DNA from 3 places in the Peribacillus sp. JNUCC41 genome. Region 3 is predicted to be linked to each of the others. Evidence: a T-box and tRNA genes for the amino acid it is inferred to sense, from the RefSeq annotation. Region 3 holds a T-box; the other regions hold tRNA genes.

Region 1 (4,120 bases), 640 kb from region 3:
TTAGGGCTAGCCTCAAGATGAGAGTATTGGAGGTAGAGCACTGATTGGACTAGGGGCCCCCAACGGGTTACCGAATTCAGTCAAACTCCGAATGCCAAATACTTATTCTTGGGAGTCAGACTGCGAGTGATAAGATCCGTAGTCGAAAGGGAAACAGCCCAGACCACCAGCTAAGGTCCCAAAGTATACGTTAAGTGGAAAAGGATGTGGAGTTGCTTAGACAACCAGGATGTTGGCTTAGAAGCAGCCACCATTTAAAGAGTGCGTAATAGCTCACTGGTCGAGTGACTCCGCGCCGAAAATGTACCGGGGCTAAACGTATCACCGAAGCTGTGGATTGACACCATTGGGTGTCAGTGGTAGGAGAGCGTTCTAAGGGCGTTGAAGTCAGACCGGAAGGACTGGTGGAGCGCTTAGAAGTGAGAATGCCGGTATGAGTAGCGAAAGAAGGGTGAGAATCCCTTCCACCGAATGCCTAAGGTTTCCTGAGGAAGGCTCGTCCGCTCAGGGTTAGTCGGGACCTAAGCCGAGGCCGAAAGGCGTAGGCGATGGACAACAGGTTGATATTCCTGTACCACCTATACATCGTTTGAACGATGGGGGGACGCAGAAGGATAGGGTAAGCGCGCTGTTGGATATGCGCGTCCAAGCAGTTAGGCCGGAAACGAGGCAAATCCCGTTTCCATTAAGGCGGAGCTGTGATGGCGAGGGAAATATAGTACCGAAGTTCCTGATTCCACGCTGCCAAGAAAAGCCTCTAGTGAGATGTAAGGTGCCCGTACCGCAAACCGACACAGGTAGGCGAGGAGAGAATCCTAAGGTGTGCGAGAGAACTCTCGTTAAGGAACTCGGCAAAATGACCCCGTAACTTCGGGAGAAGGGGTGCTTTTTAGGGTGAATAGCCCAGAAAAGCCGCAGTGAATAGGCCCAGGCGACTGTTTAGCAAAAACACAGGTCTCTGCGAAGCCGCAAGGCGAAGTATAGGGGCTGACACCTGCCCGGTGCTGGAAGGTTAAGGGGAGAGGTTAGCGCAAGCGAAGCTTTGAACCGAAGCCCCAGTAAACGGCGGCCGTAACTATAACGGTCCTAAGGTAGCGAAATTCCTTGTCGGGTAAGTTCCGACCCGCACGAAAGGTGTAACGATCTGGGCACTGTCTCAACGAGAGACTCGGTGAAATTATAGTACCTGTGAAGATGCAGGTTACCCGCGACAGGACGGAAAGACCCCGTGGAGCTTTACTGCAGCCTGATATTGAATTTTGGTACAGCTTGTACAGGATAGGTAGGAGCCTGAGAAGCCGGAGCGCTAGCTTCGGTGGAGGCGTTGGTGGGATACTACCCTGGCTGTATTGAAATTCTAACCCGCGCCCCTTATCGGGGTGGGAGACAGTGTCAGGTGGGCAGTTTGACTGGGGCGGTCGCCTCCTAAAGAGTAACGGAGGCGCCCAAAGGTTCCCTCAGAATGGTTGGAAATCATTCGTAGAGTGTAAAGGCACAAGGGAGCTTGACTGCGAGACCTACAAGTCGAGCAGGGACGAAAGTCGGGCTTAGTGATCCGGTGGTTCCGCATGGAAGGGCCATCGCTCAACGGATAAAAGCTACCCCGGGGATAACAGGCTTATCTCCCCCAAGAGTCCACATCGACGGGGAGGTTTGGCACCTCGATGTCGGCTCATCGCATCCTGGGGCTGTAGTCGGTCCCAAGGGTTGGGCTGTTCGCCCATTAAAGCGGTACGCGAGCTGGGTTCAGAACGTCGTGAGACAGTTCGGTCCCTATCCGTCGCGGGCGCAGGAAATTTGAGAGGAGCTGTCCTTAGTACGAGAGGACCGGGATGGACGCACCGCTGGTGTACCAGTTGTCTTGCCAAAGGCATAGCTGGGTAGCTACGTGCGGACGGGATAAGTGCTGAAAGCATCTAAGCATGAAGCCCCCCTCAAGATGAGATTTCCCATGGCGCAAGCTAGTAAGATCCCTGAAAGATGATCAGGTTGATAGGTCAGAGGTGGAAGCGTGGCGACATGTGGAGCTGACTGATACTAATAGATCGAGGACTTAACCAACGCTTTAAAAAAAATGAAATACCTTCTTATTATCTAGTTTTGAAGGAATGAAAATTTCTTCTTGCATTTTCTCAAAAAGACGTTATAATAATATATGTCTTGAAAAAATGTTAACATTGTTTGGTGACGATAGCGAAGAGGTCACACCCGTTCCCATTCCGAACACGGCAGTTAAGCTCTTCAGCGCCGATGGTAGTTGGGGGTTTCCCCCTGTGAGAGTAGGACGTCGCCAAGCAGGTTTCATATGGAGGATTAGCTCAGCTGGGAGAGCATCTGCCTTACAAGCAGAGGGTCGGCGGTTCGATCCCGTCATCCTCCACCATTTTACACCTGCCGGTGTAGCTCAACTGGTAGAGCAACTGACTTGTAATCAGTAGGTTGGGGGTTCAAGTCCTCTTGCCGGCACCATTTTAAAATAGTACAAGCACGAGCCATTAGCTCAGTTGGTAGAGCATCTGACTTTTAATCAGAGGGTCGAAGGTTCGAATCCTTCATGGCTCACCATTTTATATGCGGGTGTGGCGGAATTGGCAGACGCACCAGACTTAGGATCTGGCGCCGCAAGGCGTGGGGGTTCAAGTCCCTTCACCCGCATCTTTCATGCGGAAGTAGTTCAGTGGTAGAATACAACCTTGCCAAGGTTGGGGTCGCGGGTTCGAATCCCGTCTTCCGCTCCACTTTTCGTATGTGCCGGGGTGGCGGAACTGGCAGACGCACAGGACTTAAAATCCTGCGGTAGGTGACTACCGTACCGGTTCGATTCCGGTCCTCGGCACCATCATAATATGCGCCCGTAGCTCAATTGGATAGAGCATCTGACTACGAATCAGAAGGTTGTAGGTTCGACTCCCGCCGGGCGCACCATGTTTTTATTGCGGGAAGTAGCTCAGCTTGGTAGAGCACTTGGTTTGGGACCAAGGGGTCGCAGGTTCGAATCCTGTCTTCCCGACCACGTGATTTTTAATGAATGGGGCCTTAGCTCAGCTGGGAGAGCGCCTGCCTTGCACGCAGGAGGTCAGCGGTTCGATCCCGCTAGGCTCCACCATTTTTCAATCAGAAACTTATATTATATTGGCGGTGTAGCTCAGCTGGCTAGAGCGTACGGTTCATACCCGTGAGGTCGGGGGTTCGATCCCCTCCGCCGCTACCAATAAATATAAGGACCTTTAGCTCAGCTGGTTAGAGCAGACGGCTCATAACCGTCCGGTCGTAGGTTCGAGTCCTACAAGGTCCACCATATTCACTTTTTAAAAGCCATGGAGGTATACCCAAGTTCGGCTGAAGGGATCGGTCTTGAAAACCGACAGGGGAGTCAAATCCCGCGGGGGTTCGAATCCCTCTACCTCCTCCATTTTTTCAAAAAGCAGCAAGTTGTTTTGAAACACCCTTACATAAAGGATGCGGACGAAACGTTATACACGAAAACTTGATGCAAATCGTTTCATTATTACCGTCGCGGGGTGGAGCAGTCCGGTAGCTCGTCGGGCTCATAACCCGAAGGTCGCAGGTTCAAATCCTGTCCCCGCAATTATTAGGTCCCGTGGTGTAGCGGTTAACATGCCTGCCTGTCACGCAGGAGATCGCGGGTTCGATTCCCGTCGGGACCGCCATTTTTAAAATTCAATACATATGTGGCTCAGTAGCTCAGTCGGTAGAGCAAAGGACTGAAAATCCTTGTGTCGGCGGTTCGATTCCGTCCTGAGCCACCATATTCTGAAAAATTACGGCGATTGTGGCGAAGTGGTTAACGCACCTGATTGTGGTTCAGGCATTCGTGGGTTCGATTCCCATCAGTCGCCCCATTTCGCGGGTGTAGTTTAGTGGTAAAACCTCAGCCTTCCAAGCTGATGATGAGGGTTCGATTCCCTTCACCCGCTCCAAATATGGGCCTATAGCTCAGCTGGTTAGAGCGCACGCCTGATAAGCGTGAGGTCGATGGTTCGAGTCCATTTAGGCCCACCATATTTATTGTTCCGCAGTAGCTCAGTGGTAGAGCATTCGGCTGTTAACCGAACGGTCGTAGGTTCGAGTCCTACCTGCGGAGCCATGGGGAAGTACT
Region 2 (4,120 bases), 2.0 Mb from region 3:
ATATTCCTCCCCTTTTTCCATTAATACGAGAGCAAGTGTCAAAACTTTCGATATGCTTTGCAGTGTCATTTTCCCACTTACATCCCCCGCACAATATCCTTTTCCGTCAGGATAGTAAATAGCAACAGATAAATCCCCAGGATTCGCCTTTTCAAGGGCCGGTATATAGTCCGCTACCTTTCCCATATTTGTATATTCTTTTGCCTGATCGACCAGTTGCTGTAACTCGTCATTGGACCTGCATTGACATCCCATATTGTTCACATTTTGCCGCCCCTTAGAAAATTTGTTATTTGAAGTGTTCTTAAATAGTGGTTTTTTATTTATTACCATATTTCATTGATATTATTTAGAAAAAGTACGAAGCGGAAAATAAATAGAAGTAAGGTTAAAAGAGCTAATTTCCTGGTTGATAACGGACTAGTGCTACATGTCTCAATATGAACATTCTAACAACACAATGCAGAACATGATTCTGCATTGCTTTGGTCGTGTTAAAGACAAAGGAAAACAACAACATATACAGGCAACAGTCAAGCAGTAAGACAGCTAAGCTAACGCCATGTAAAAAAGTCAGGAGCAACTTCCCTGTTCTTTAAAGAAGATTTAATTGAAAAAAGAAGGAATTAGACGTGCTCAGACGGAAATATAGACATACGAATAATATTAAGCTTTCATATGTCTTTCACACTTATGGAAAGTAGGAAAAGCCATGGGAAAATCGAAGAGTTTACAAGAAATCTATAACGCCAACCGTCCAGAAAATAATGAACTATTCCGAGCGATACAAAAGCATCTACAAATGAAGCATCCAGACAAACGAATGACAGCTACGAGAACATTGCAAATAATTGTGGCTGATAGTGTTTCATTCGGAGAGCTGCGTAATGTGGAAGCCCTCCTTCTTCACAGTCAATAAGGATCTGTTGTTTTACAAGCCTTTCGATAATTTTAAACAAAGAAAGGAAATCATCAATGAAAGAATCTCTAAAAAAATTCTAAAACATTCTTCTTAATCGTGCCACTTGTGACATTGGCTTTTTGATGCTCAACCAGACCTATTAATCTAGCTTAAATCAACATGTCACATGTAAGTTGGTTCGTTTCATAAACTCAGCAGCATTCATTCCCAATCACTTTTGCCTTTGTAATAGCCTGTTTTCGTTTTATCAATTTGGTACGGATTTACTTTCATTTGGTGAGTTAAAATGCTCATAAGATAAAGATTGACAACATTTTTATCGTGACTCATACTAGAAATGAATTAATGACAGAATATTAAGAATATTGGAGGGGTAAGTATGAATAAGATTTTCGTTCCTAACGCAATCACCACTTTAACAAATCTTTTCTACAATTCGACTACAATGAATGAGTATTTAGCGATGAGAACCGCTCAATTCTACATTGAAGACCTGAAGCTACTGCAAGACGTGGAAGCTGTTGCCCTGGCAATTGAAAATCAAAATGCTTTCGCTTTAATGTCTAAATTTAAATTATTTGATTATAAGGCTGCCGAAGAAATTGAAATCGCACTATCCTCTTCTGGCTATACGGAAGCGGAGCTAAATGCAATCAATATTGAAATCTAAATTTATTGTTTTGGAACGAATGGGAGAGTTAATGCTCTTTCCATTCGTTTTTTATTTTCATCATTAGAACAAACGTACTCTATACTATTGCTGATCAAATAATTTTTAAATATTTCTTATCACTCCCCACAATATCTGTGGCACCTAAATTCATGTATCGCCTCCATTCTTGAGTGATGAAAAATCAATGCACAATAATCCCGCACATTATTTGTACATATGTTATAGTGCGCCATAAACACAAAAAAGCTTCACACAATTAAGTGTGAAGCTTTTTGTAATAGCGATTCTTCGCTATTCGTGATACCGGTGGCCGGGGTCGAACCGGCACTCCAGAGGAACACGATTTTGAGTCGTGCGCGTCTGCCAATTCCGCCACACCGGCATGTATGTTGGAGGCGGCAACCGGAATCGAACCGGTGGTAAAGGTTTTGCAGACCTCTGCCTTACCGCTTGGCTATGCCGCCAACGTTTTTGGAGCGAAAGACGGGATTCGAACCCGCGACCCCAACCTTGGCAAGGTTGTATTCTACCACTGAACTACTTTCGCATATGGCTGGGCTAGAAGGGATCGAACCTTCGCATGACGGAATCAAAATCCGTTGCCTTACCGCTTGGCTATAGCCCATTAACGTTGTAATCATTATACCATGTTTTATTAAATGGGGCGACTGATGGGAATCGAACCCACGAATGCCTGAACCACAATCAGGTGCGTTAACCACTTCGCCACAATCGCCATTATAGGATTGAAATTGGCAGGGGTAGTAGGAATCGAACCCACACTGGAGGTTTTGGAGACCTCTGTTCTACCTTTAAACTATACCCCTGTAAGAAAGATGGTGGAGGGGGGCAGATTCGAACTGCCGAACCCGAAGGAGCGGATTTACAGTCCGCCGCGTTTAGCCACTTCGCTACCCCTCCGCATATGGATGAAACATGGTGCCGGCAAGAGGACTTGAACCCCCAACCTACTGATTACAAGTCAGTTGCTCTACCAGTTGAGCTACACCGGCACTACTATGGTGGCTCAGGACGGAATCGAACCGCCGACACAAGGATTTTCAGTCCTTTGCTCTACCGACTGAGCTACTGAGCCAAACAATAAAATGGCGGTCCCGACGGGAATCGAACCCGCGATCTCCTGCGTGACAGGCAGGCATGTTAACCGCTACACCACGGGACCATAGATTGCGGGGACAGGATTTGAACCTGCGACCTTCGGGTTATGAGCCCGACGAGCTACCGGACTGCTCCACCCCGCGACGGTATTAATGTTACTATTATGAATCAAGTTTTCGTGTTGAGCGTTTCAAGGGGATGAATGATCAATCCTTTATAGAGAAACAACCTGATCTTATTGAATAATGGTGGAGGATGACGGGATCGAACCGCCGACCCTCTGCTTGTAAGGCAGATGCTCTCCCAGCTGAGCTAATCCTCCAATATGTTGTCTAAATGGTGACCCGTACGGGATTCGAACCCGTGTTACCGCCGTGAAAGGGCGGTGTCTTAACCGCTTGACCAACGGGCCAGGTATAAATGGCGGAGAGCAAGGGATTTGAACCCTTGAGACAGGGTTACCCGTCTACACGATTTCCAATCGTGCTCCTTCGGCCACTCGGACAGCTCTCCAATAATGGCTCCGCAGGTAGGACTCGAACCTACGACCGTTCGGTTAACAGCCGAATGCTCTACCACTGAGCTACTGCGGAACAATATAAGCTTGGCGACGTCCTACTCTCACAGGGGGAAACCCCCAACTACCATCGGCGCTGAAGAGCTTAACTGCCGTGTTCGGAATGGGAACGGGTGTGACCTCTTCGCTATCGTCACCAAACAATGTTAACATTTTTTCAAGACATATATTATTATAACGTCTTTTTGAGAAAATGCAAGAAGAAATTTTCATTCCTTCAAAACTAGATAATAAGAAGGTATTTCATTTTTTTAAAGCGTTGGTTAAGTCCTCGATCTATTAGTATCAGTCAGCTCCACATGTCGCCACGCTTCCACCTCTGACCTATCAACCTGATCATCTTTCAGGGATCTTACTAGCTTACGCCATGGGAAATCTCATCTTGAGGGGGGCTTCATGCTTAGATGCTTTCAGCACTTATCCCGTCCGCACGTAGCTACCCAGCTATGCCTTTGGCAAGACAACTGGTACACCAGCGGTGCGTCCATCCCGGTCCTCTCGTACTAAGGACAGCTCCTCTCAAATTTCCTGCGCCCGCGACGGATAGGGACCGAACTGTCTCACGACGTTCTGAACCCAGCTCGCGTACCGCTTTAATGGGCGAACAGCCCAACCCTTGGGACCGACTACAGCCCCAGGATGCGATGAGCCGACATCGAGGTGCCAAACCTCCCCGTCGATGTGGACTCTTGGGGAGATAAGCCTGTTATCCCCGGGGTAGCTTTTATCCGTTGAGCGATGGCCCTTCCATGCGGAACCACCGGATCACTAAGCCCGACTTTCGTCCCTGCTCGACTTGTAGGTCTCGCAGTCAAGCTCCCTTGTGCCT
Region 3 (4,120 bases):
GCTCTAGCTTACTTCTTGAACGCCCGAAAGCAATGACTTCTGTGCCCCTTGATAACAATTCTGAAACAATGACTTGACCTGATCCGCCAGTTGCTCCTAACACAATAGCTTTCTTCATATTTTACATCCCCTTTTAATTTATTGATCAATCACTAAATAAACATTCAAAATAAGAAACCGATGAAAATCGGTTCTTACCTGCCCCCGCCATCTATAAGCTCGGGCATATTGATGAAGTGGGAAATATTGCAAAGTATCCCCCTCGCCAGGAAGGTGGTCACTTGGTCCTCTGCATTCGGAATTCCGGCAGATTGAAATTTTTCAAGTGTGTGATTTCTAATGCTTGCTAACCCTTTCTGCGTAGAATTTCTTATTGCGTCTTCCGTCACTGAAAGTCCTATGACCTGCAAGGCAATTTCATTGGGATTGGATTCAGTCAATTCTTCATATACCTGGATCATATGGTTAACAAGGTCTTCGGGTCCTGTTTCAATTTTAAAAGCTTCAAGGATCCTTTCGTATGCCCGATCCAGGGCCGCTACGAATAACTCCTCTTTAGTTTTAAAGAATTTAAACACATATGGCTGGGAGATGCCGGCTTTTTCGGCAATTAAGGCAGTCGTTGTATTGTAATAGCCTTTATCTGCAAAAACCTCCAAACCAGCTTCCAGAATGTCATCTTTTCGGTTCTCTTTTTTTGGTCTGGCCATTGGTATCCTCCATAATTTCATTAATTAGTGATTAATCAATCACTAATTAATATCATAATATCGCAGTATGGTGATTTTTGCAATAAGGTATTAAAATCATTTTTTTTGCAGCTGAATAATTGGGGAGGGTAAGCAATACTATTATTCTATGTACTTTTATTACTGTGGATGAAAGGAAAATGAGGATGAAAGAGGCGTTTCGCGGTTCTGGAATTGGAGTCATTTTCATGGCGTTCTTCGGTACGCTGTGGGCAGGTACCGGTGTAATGGGATTGCAGGGGTGGGGGTTTCCTTACATGGAACTCGCAGCCATCTTCGTGGGAATCATAATGGTTATCGGCGGCATTTCATTAATTCATGCATCACAAAAAATGTCCAATCAAGTTTCAGGAGATGGGGCTAGGCGTCTGAAGCGTATCGGATTCTTGTTTAATATGGTCTTCATTGCCGAAGGTTTGCTGATTGGGATTGCCATTGTCATCTGTAACTTGATCAATCAGACCGATCTTATACCGGGAGTCATCGCCATTATTGTAGGGATTCATTTTTTACCTTTGGCGTCACTTTTCCAAATCAAGGTTTACTATGCAACAGGAGTGCTTCTCTGTTTATTGGCGCTTATCACATTGCTTATTGTGCCAGACACTGTCATGTTTGGGGAGCATCAAATCCTTGCACCGTTATCTTTGCTCGGCTTTGGATGCGCGCTAATTCTCTGGATCACTGGACTTACGCTATGGCTTAGAATAAAGAATTCAAGTCTAACGATAGTCGATGAAGATTGAATCAATCAAAAAACCCGTCATGGCGAACGGGTTTTTCATTTTGATTTATTTTTCATCCAGGTCAAGAATCTGAGAATTATAAAATTGGGGTTGTCACTTATGGGAATATATTGTAATATATATAACAATATAAAAATCCATTTACATTTTTAGAAGCATTGATAAGGACATGAATCATTTTTACGGTCTTCAGAGAGGGAAGGGTTAGCTGCGAACTTCCTGGCTTAGGGAACTGATTTACCGCCTTTGAGCTATATCGGTGAACAAGAGTAGCTGATATCGTCTAAGCTGCGTTACAAGCTCCAGAGCCATGAGTGTTTCTTGCTTATGGGAAATTGGGTGGAATCACGGGTATAAACGCACTCGTCCCTTATATAGGGATGGGTGCGTTTTTTATTATTATAATTAGTGCCATGATAAGGACATGAATCATTTTTACGGTCTTCAGAGAGGGAAGGGTTAGCTGCGAACTTCCTGGCTTAGGAAACTGATTTACCGCCTTTGAGCTATATCGGTGAACAAAAGTAACTGATATCGTCTAAGCTGCGTTACAAGCTCCAGAGCCATGAGTGTTACTTGCTTATGGGAAATTGGGTGGAATCACGGGTATAAACGCACTCGTCCCTTACTTAGGGATGGGTGCGTTTTTTATTATTATAATTAGTGCCATGATAAGGACATGAATCATTTTTACGGTCTTCAGAGAGGGAAGGGTTAGCTGCGAACTTCCTGGCTTAGGAAACTGATTTACCGCCTTTGAGCAATATCGGTGAACAAAAGTAACTGATATCGTCTAGCTGCGTTACAAGCTCCAGAGCCATGAGTGTTACTTGCTTATGGGAAATTGGGTGGAACCACGGGTAAACGCACTCGTCCCTTACATAGGGATGAGTGCGTTTTTTTATTACTAAAAAAGGGGTGTTTATGTGATGGGTGAAAAAATGATTAAAGTTCAATTCCCGGATGGGCAGCAAAAGGAATATCCGCTTGGGATGACAGTGGAAGGCGTGGCAGGGTCCATCAGCTCAAGTTTAAGGAAAAAGGCAGTGGCAGGAACACTGGACAAGCAACTGGTTGATCTATGTCACAAGCTGAATGAGGATGCCGAACTGTCGATCTTGACTCTGGATTCGGAAGAAGGATTACAAGTATTACGACATACAGCGGCGCATGTTTTGGCACAGGCAGTGAAAAGATTGTACCGAGATGTGGAATTAGGAATGGGGCCAGTCGTGGAAGATGGTTTTTACTATGATTTTAAGTTAGACCATCCTTTGAGCCCAGAAGATCTACAAGCTATTGAAAAAGAGATGGAACAAATCATAAGTGAAAATCTAGAAATAAAAAGGGTCGAAGTGACTTATGAAGAAGCTGTGAAGTTATTCGAGGGCAGAGGGGAGTCATTCAAGTTGGATATTGCAAAGAGCATCCCTAATGGTGAAAAATTAACGATCTATCAACAGGGGGAATTCGTCGATCTTTGCAGAGGACCGCACCTTCCATCCACATCATTTGTAAAATCGTTCAAATTGACTCATGTATCTGGTGCCTATTGGCGGGGAGACAATCAAAATGAAGTTCTTCAAAGGGTGTATGGCGTGGCATTCCGAAAGAAAAAGGATCTACAGGAACACTTTGAATTCCTGGAAGAAGCGGCCAAACGCGATCACCGTAAATTAGGAAAGCAGTTGGAGCTATTCATGTTTTCGGAAGAAGCCCCTGGAATGCCGTTTTATTTACCGAAAGGGCAAATCGTTAGAAATGAATTGGAGAAATTTTCGCGGGAGCTTCAGACTGAAGCTGATTACGACGAAGTTCGGACTCCTTTCATGATGAACCAGCGGTTATGGGAACAATCGGGTCACTGGGATCATTACCATGAGAATATGTACTTCACTGAGGTGGATCAAACAAAATTCGCGATGAAGCCAATGAACTGTCCGGGGCATATGCTCATTTTTAAAAACAGTCTTTATTCTTACAGGGATTTACCCATTCGAATGGCCGAATTCGGTCAAGTCCACCGTCATGAATATAGCGGGGCATTGAACGGGATGCTGCGTGTCCGTACATTTTGTCAGGATGATGCCCACATCTATGTTCGGCAGGATCAAATCGAAAGTGAAATTAAACAAGTGTTTCATCTGATCGATAAGGTGTACCGCACTTTTGGATTCGAGTATTCCGTTGAGCTTTCGACGCGTCCAGAGGATTCAATGGGTGATGATTCCCTTTGGGAAGCTTCTGAAACAGCCTTGAAAAATGTTCTGGAAAGCATCGGGATACATTATCAAGTAAATGAAGGGGACGGGGCATTTTATGGACCGAAAATTGATTTTCATATTAAAGATGCATTAAAACGAAGCCATCAATGTGCAACAATCCAACTTGATTTTCAAATGCCCGACAAATTTGATCTGACTTACATCGATGAAAATAATGAAAAAGTTCGTCCGGTCGTCATTCATCGTGCCATTTTTGGATCGATCGATCGCTTTTTCGGAATCCTGATAGAACACTTTGCCGGTGCTTTTCCAGTATGGCTCGCCCCGGTGCAAGTACAGATCATCCCCGTCTCACAAGTTCATTTGGATTATTGTTTAAAGGTTCAAAAAGAACTGAAGA

What was found. A T-box is a leader RNA that pairs with one kind of tRNA and senses whether it is charged. The one in region 3 lies ahead of thrS (threonine--tRNA ligase), so its partner is inferred to be a tRNA-Thr.
Region 1: it has a tRNA-Thr gene. The T-box ahead of thrS (threonine--tRNA ligase) is inferred to sense a tRNA for this amino acid. The anticodon was not compared.
Region 2: it has a tRNA-Thr gene. The T-box ahead of thrS (threonine--tRNA ligase) is inferred to sense a tRNA for this amino acid. The anticodon was not compared.

Annotation. Positions count from the first base shown of each region.
Region 1 covers NZ_CP062163.1:1,237,915-1,242,034, reverse strand. The annotation lists rRNA gene JNUCC41_RS06215 (23S ribosomal RNA) at 1-2,061, shown strand, start outside; rRNA gene rrf (5S ribosomal RNA) at 2,181-2,296, shown strand; tRNA gene JNUCC41_RS06205 (tRNA-Val) at 2,308-2,383, shown strand; tRNA gene JNUCC41_RS06200 (tRNA-Thr) at 2,394-2,469, shown strand; tRNA gene JNUCC41_RS06195 (tRNA-Lys) at 2,490-2,565, shown strand; tRNA gene JNUCC41_RS06190 (tRNA-Leu) at 2,574-2,655, shown strand; tRNA gene JNUCC41_RS06185 (tRNA-Gly) at 2,664-2,738, shown strand; tRNA gene JNUCC41_RS06180 (tRNA-Leu) at 2,751-2,839, shown strand; tRNA gene JNUCC41_RS06175 (tRNA-Arg) at 2,849-2,925, shown strand; tRNA gene JNUCC41_RS06170 (tRNA-Pro) at 2,937-3,013, shown strand; tRNA gene JNUCC41_RS06165 (tRNA-Ala) at 3,031-3,106, shown strand; tRNA gene JNUCC41_RS06160 (tRNA-Met) at 3,135-3,211, shown strand; tRNA gene JNUCC41_RS06155 (tRNA-Ile) at 3,222-3,298, shown strand; tRNA gene JNUCC41_RS06150 (tRNA-Ser) at 3,320-3,412, shown strand; tRNA gene JNUCC41_RS06145 (tRNA-Met) at 3,516-3,589, shown strand; tRNA gene JNUCC41_RS06140 (tRNA-Asp) at 3,596-3,671, shown strand; tRNA gene JNUCC41_RS06135 (tRNA-Phe) at 3,695-3,770, shown strand; tRNA gene JNUCC41_RS06130 (tRNA-His) at 3,788-3,863, shown strand; tRNA gene JNUCC41_RS06125 (tRNA-Gly) at 3,868-3,941, shown strand; tRNA gene JNUCC41_RS06120 (tRNA-Ile) at 3,947-4,023, shown strand; tRNA gene JNUCC41_RS06115 (tRNA-Asn) at 4,034-4,108, shown strand; tRNA gene JNUCC41_RS06110 (tRNA-Ser) at 4,110-4,120, shown strand, end outside.
Region 2 covers NZ_CP062163.1:2,638,476-2,642,595, reverse strand. The annotation lists gene glsA (glutaminase A) at 1-255, opposite strand, end outside; gene JNUCC41_RS12910 (hypothetical protein) at 713-919, shown strand; gene JNUCC41_RS12905 (hypothetical protein) at 1,302-1,592, shown strand; tRNA gene JNUCC41_RS12900 (tRNA-Leu) at 1,897-1,977, opposite strand; tRNA gene JNUCC41_RS12895 (tRNA-Cys) at 1,986-2,059, opposite strand; tRNA gene JNUCC41_RS12890 (tRNA-Gly) at 2,068-2,142, opposite strand; tRNA gene JNUCC41_RS12885 (tRNA-Gln) at 2,146-2,220, opposite strand; tRNA gene JNUCC41_RS12880 (tRNA-His) at 2,256-2,331, opposite strand; tRNA gene JNUCC41_RS12875 (tRNA-Trp) at 2,349-2,422, opposite strand; tRNA gene JNUCC41_RS12870 (tRNA-Tyr) at 2,433-2,516, opposite strand; tRNA gene JNUCC41_RS12865 (tRNA-Thr) at 2,533-2,608, opposite strand; tRNA gene JNUCC41_RS12860 (tRNA-Phe) at 2,616-2,691, opposite strand; tRNA gene JNUCC41_RS12855 (tRNA-Asp) at 2,703-2,778, opposite strand; tRNA gene JNUCC41_RS12850 (tRNA-Met) at 2,784-2,857, opposite strand; tRNA gene JNUCC41_RS12845 (tRNA-Val) at 2,961-3,036, opposite strand; tRNA gene JNUCC41_RS12840 (tRNA-Glu) at 3,052-3,126, opposite strand; tRNA gene JNUCC41_RS12835 (tRNA-Ser) at 3,136-3,227, opposite strand; tRNA gene JNUCC41_RS12830 (tRNA-Asn) at 3,233-3,307, opposite strand; rRNA gene rrf (5S ribosomal RNA) at 3,317-3,432, opposite strand; rRNA gene JNUCC41_RS12820 (23S ribosomal RNA) at 3,551-4,120, opposite strand, start outside.
Region 3 covers NZ_CP062163.1:601,344-605,463, reverse strand. The annotation lists gene JNUCC41_RS02955 (SDR family NAD(P)-dependent oxidoreductase) at 1-118, opposite strand, end outside; gene JNUCC41_RS02950 (TetR/AcrR family transcriptional regulator) at 195-710, opposite strand; gene JNUCC41_RS02945 (DUF7010 family protein) at 890-1,495, shown strand; T-box leader at 1,645-1,869, shown strand; T-box leader at 1,900-2,124, shown strand; T-box leader at 2,155-2,376, shown strand; gene thrS (threonine--tRNA ligase) at 2,437-4,120, shown strand, end outside.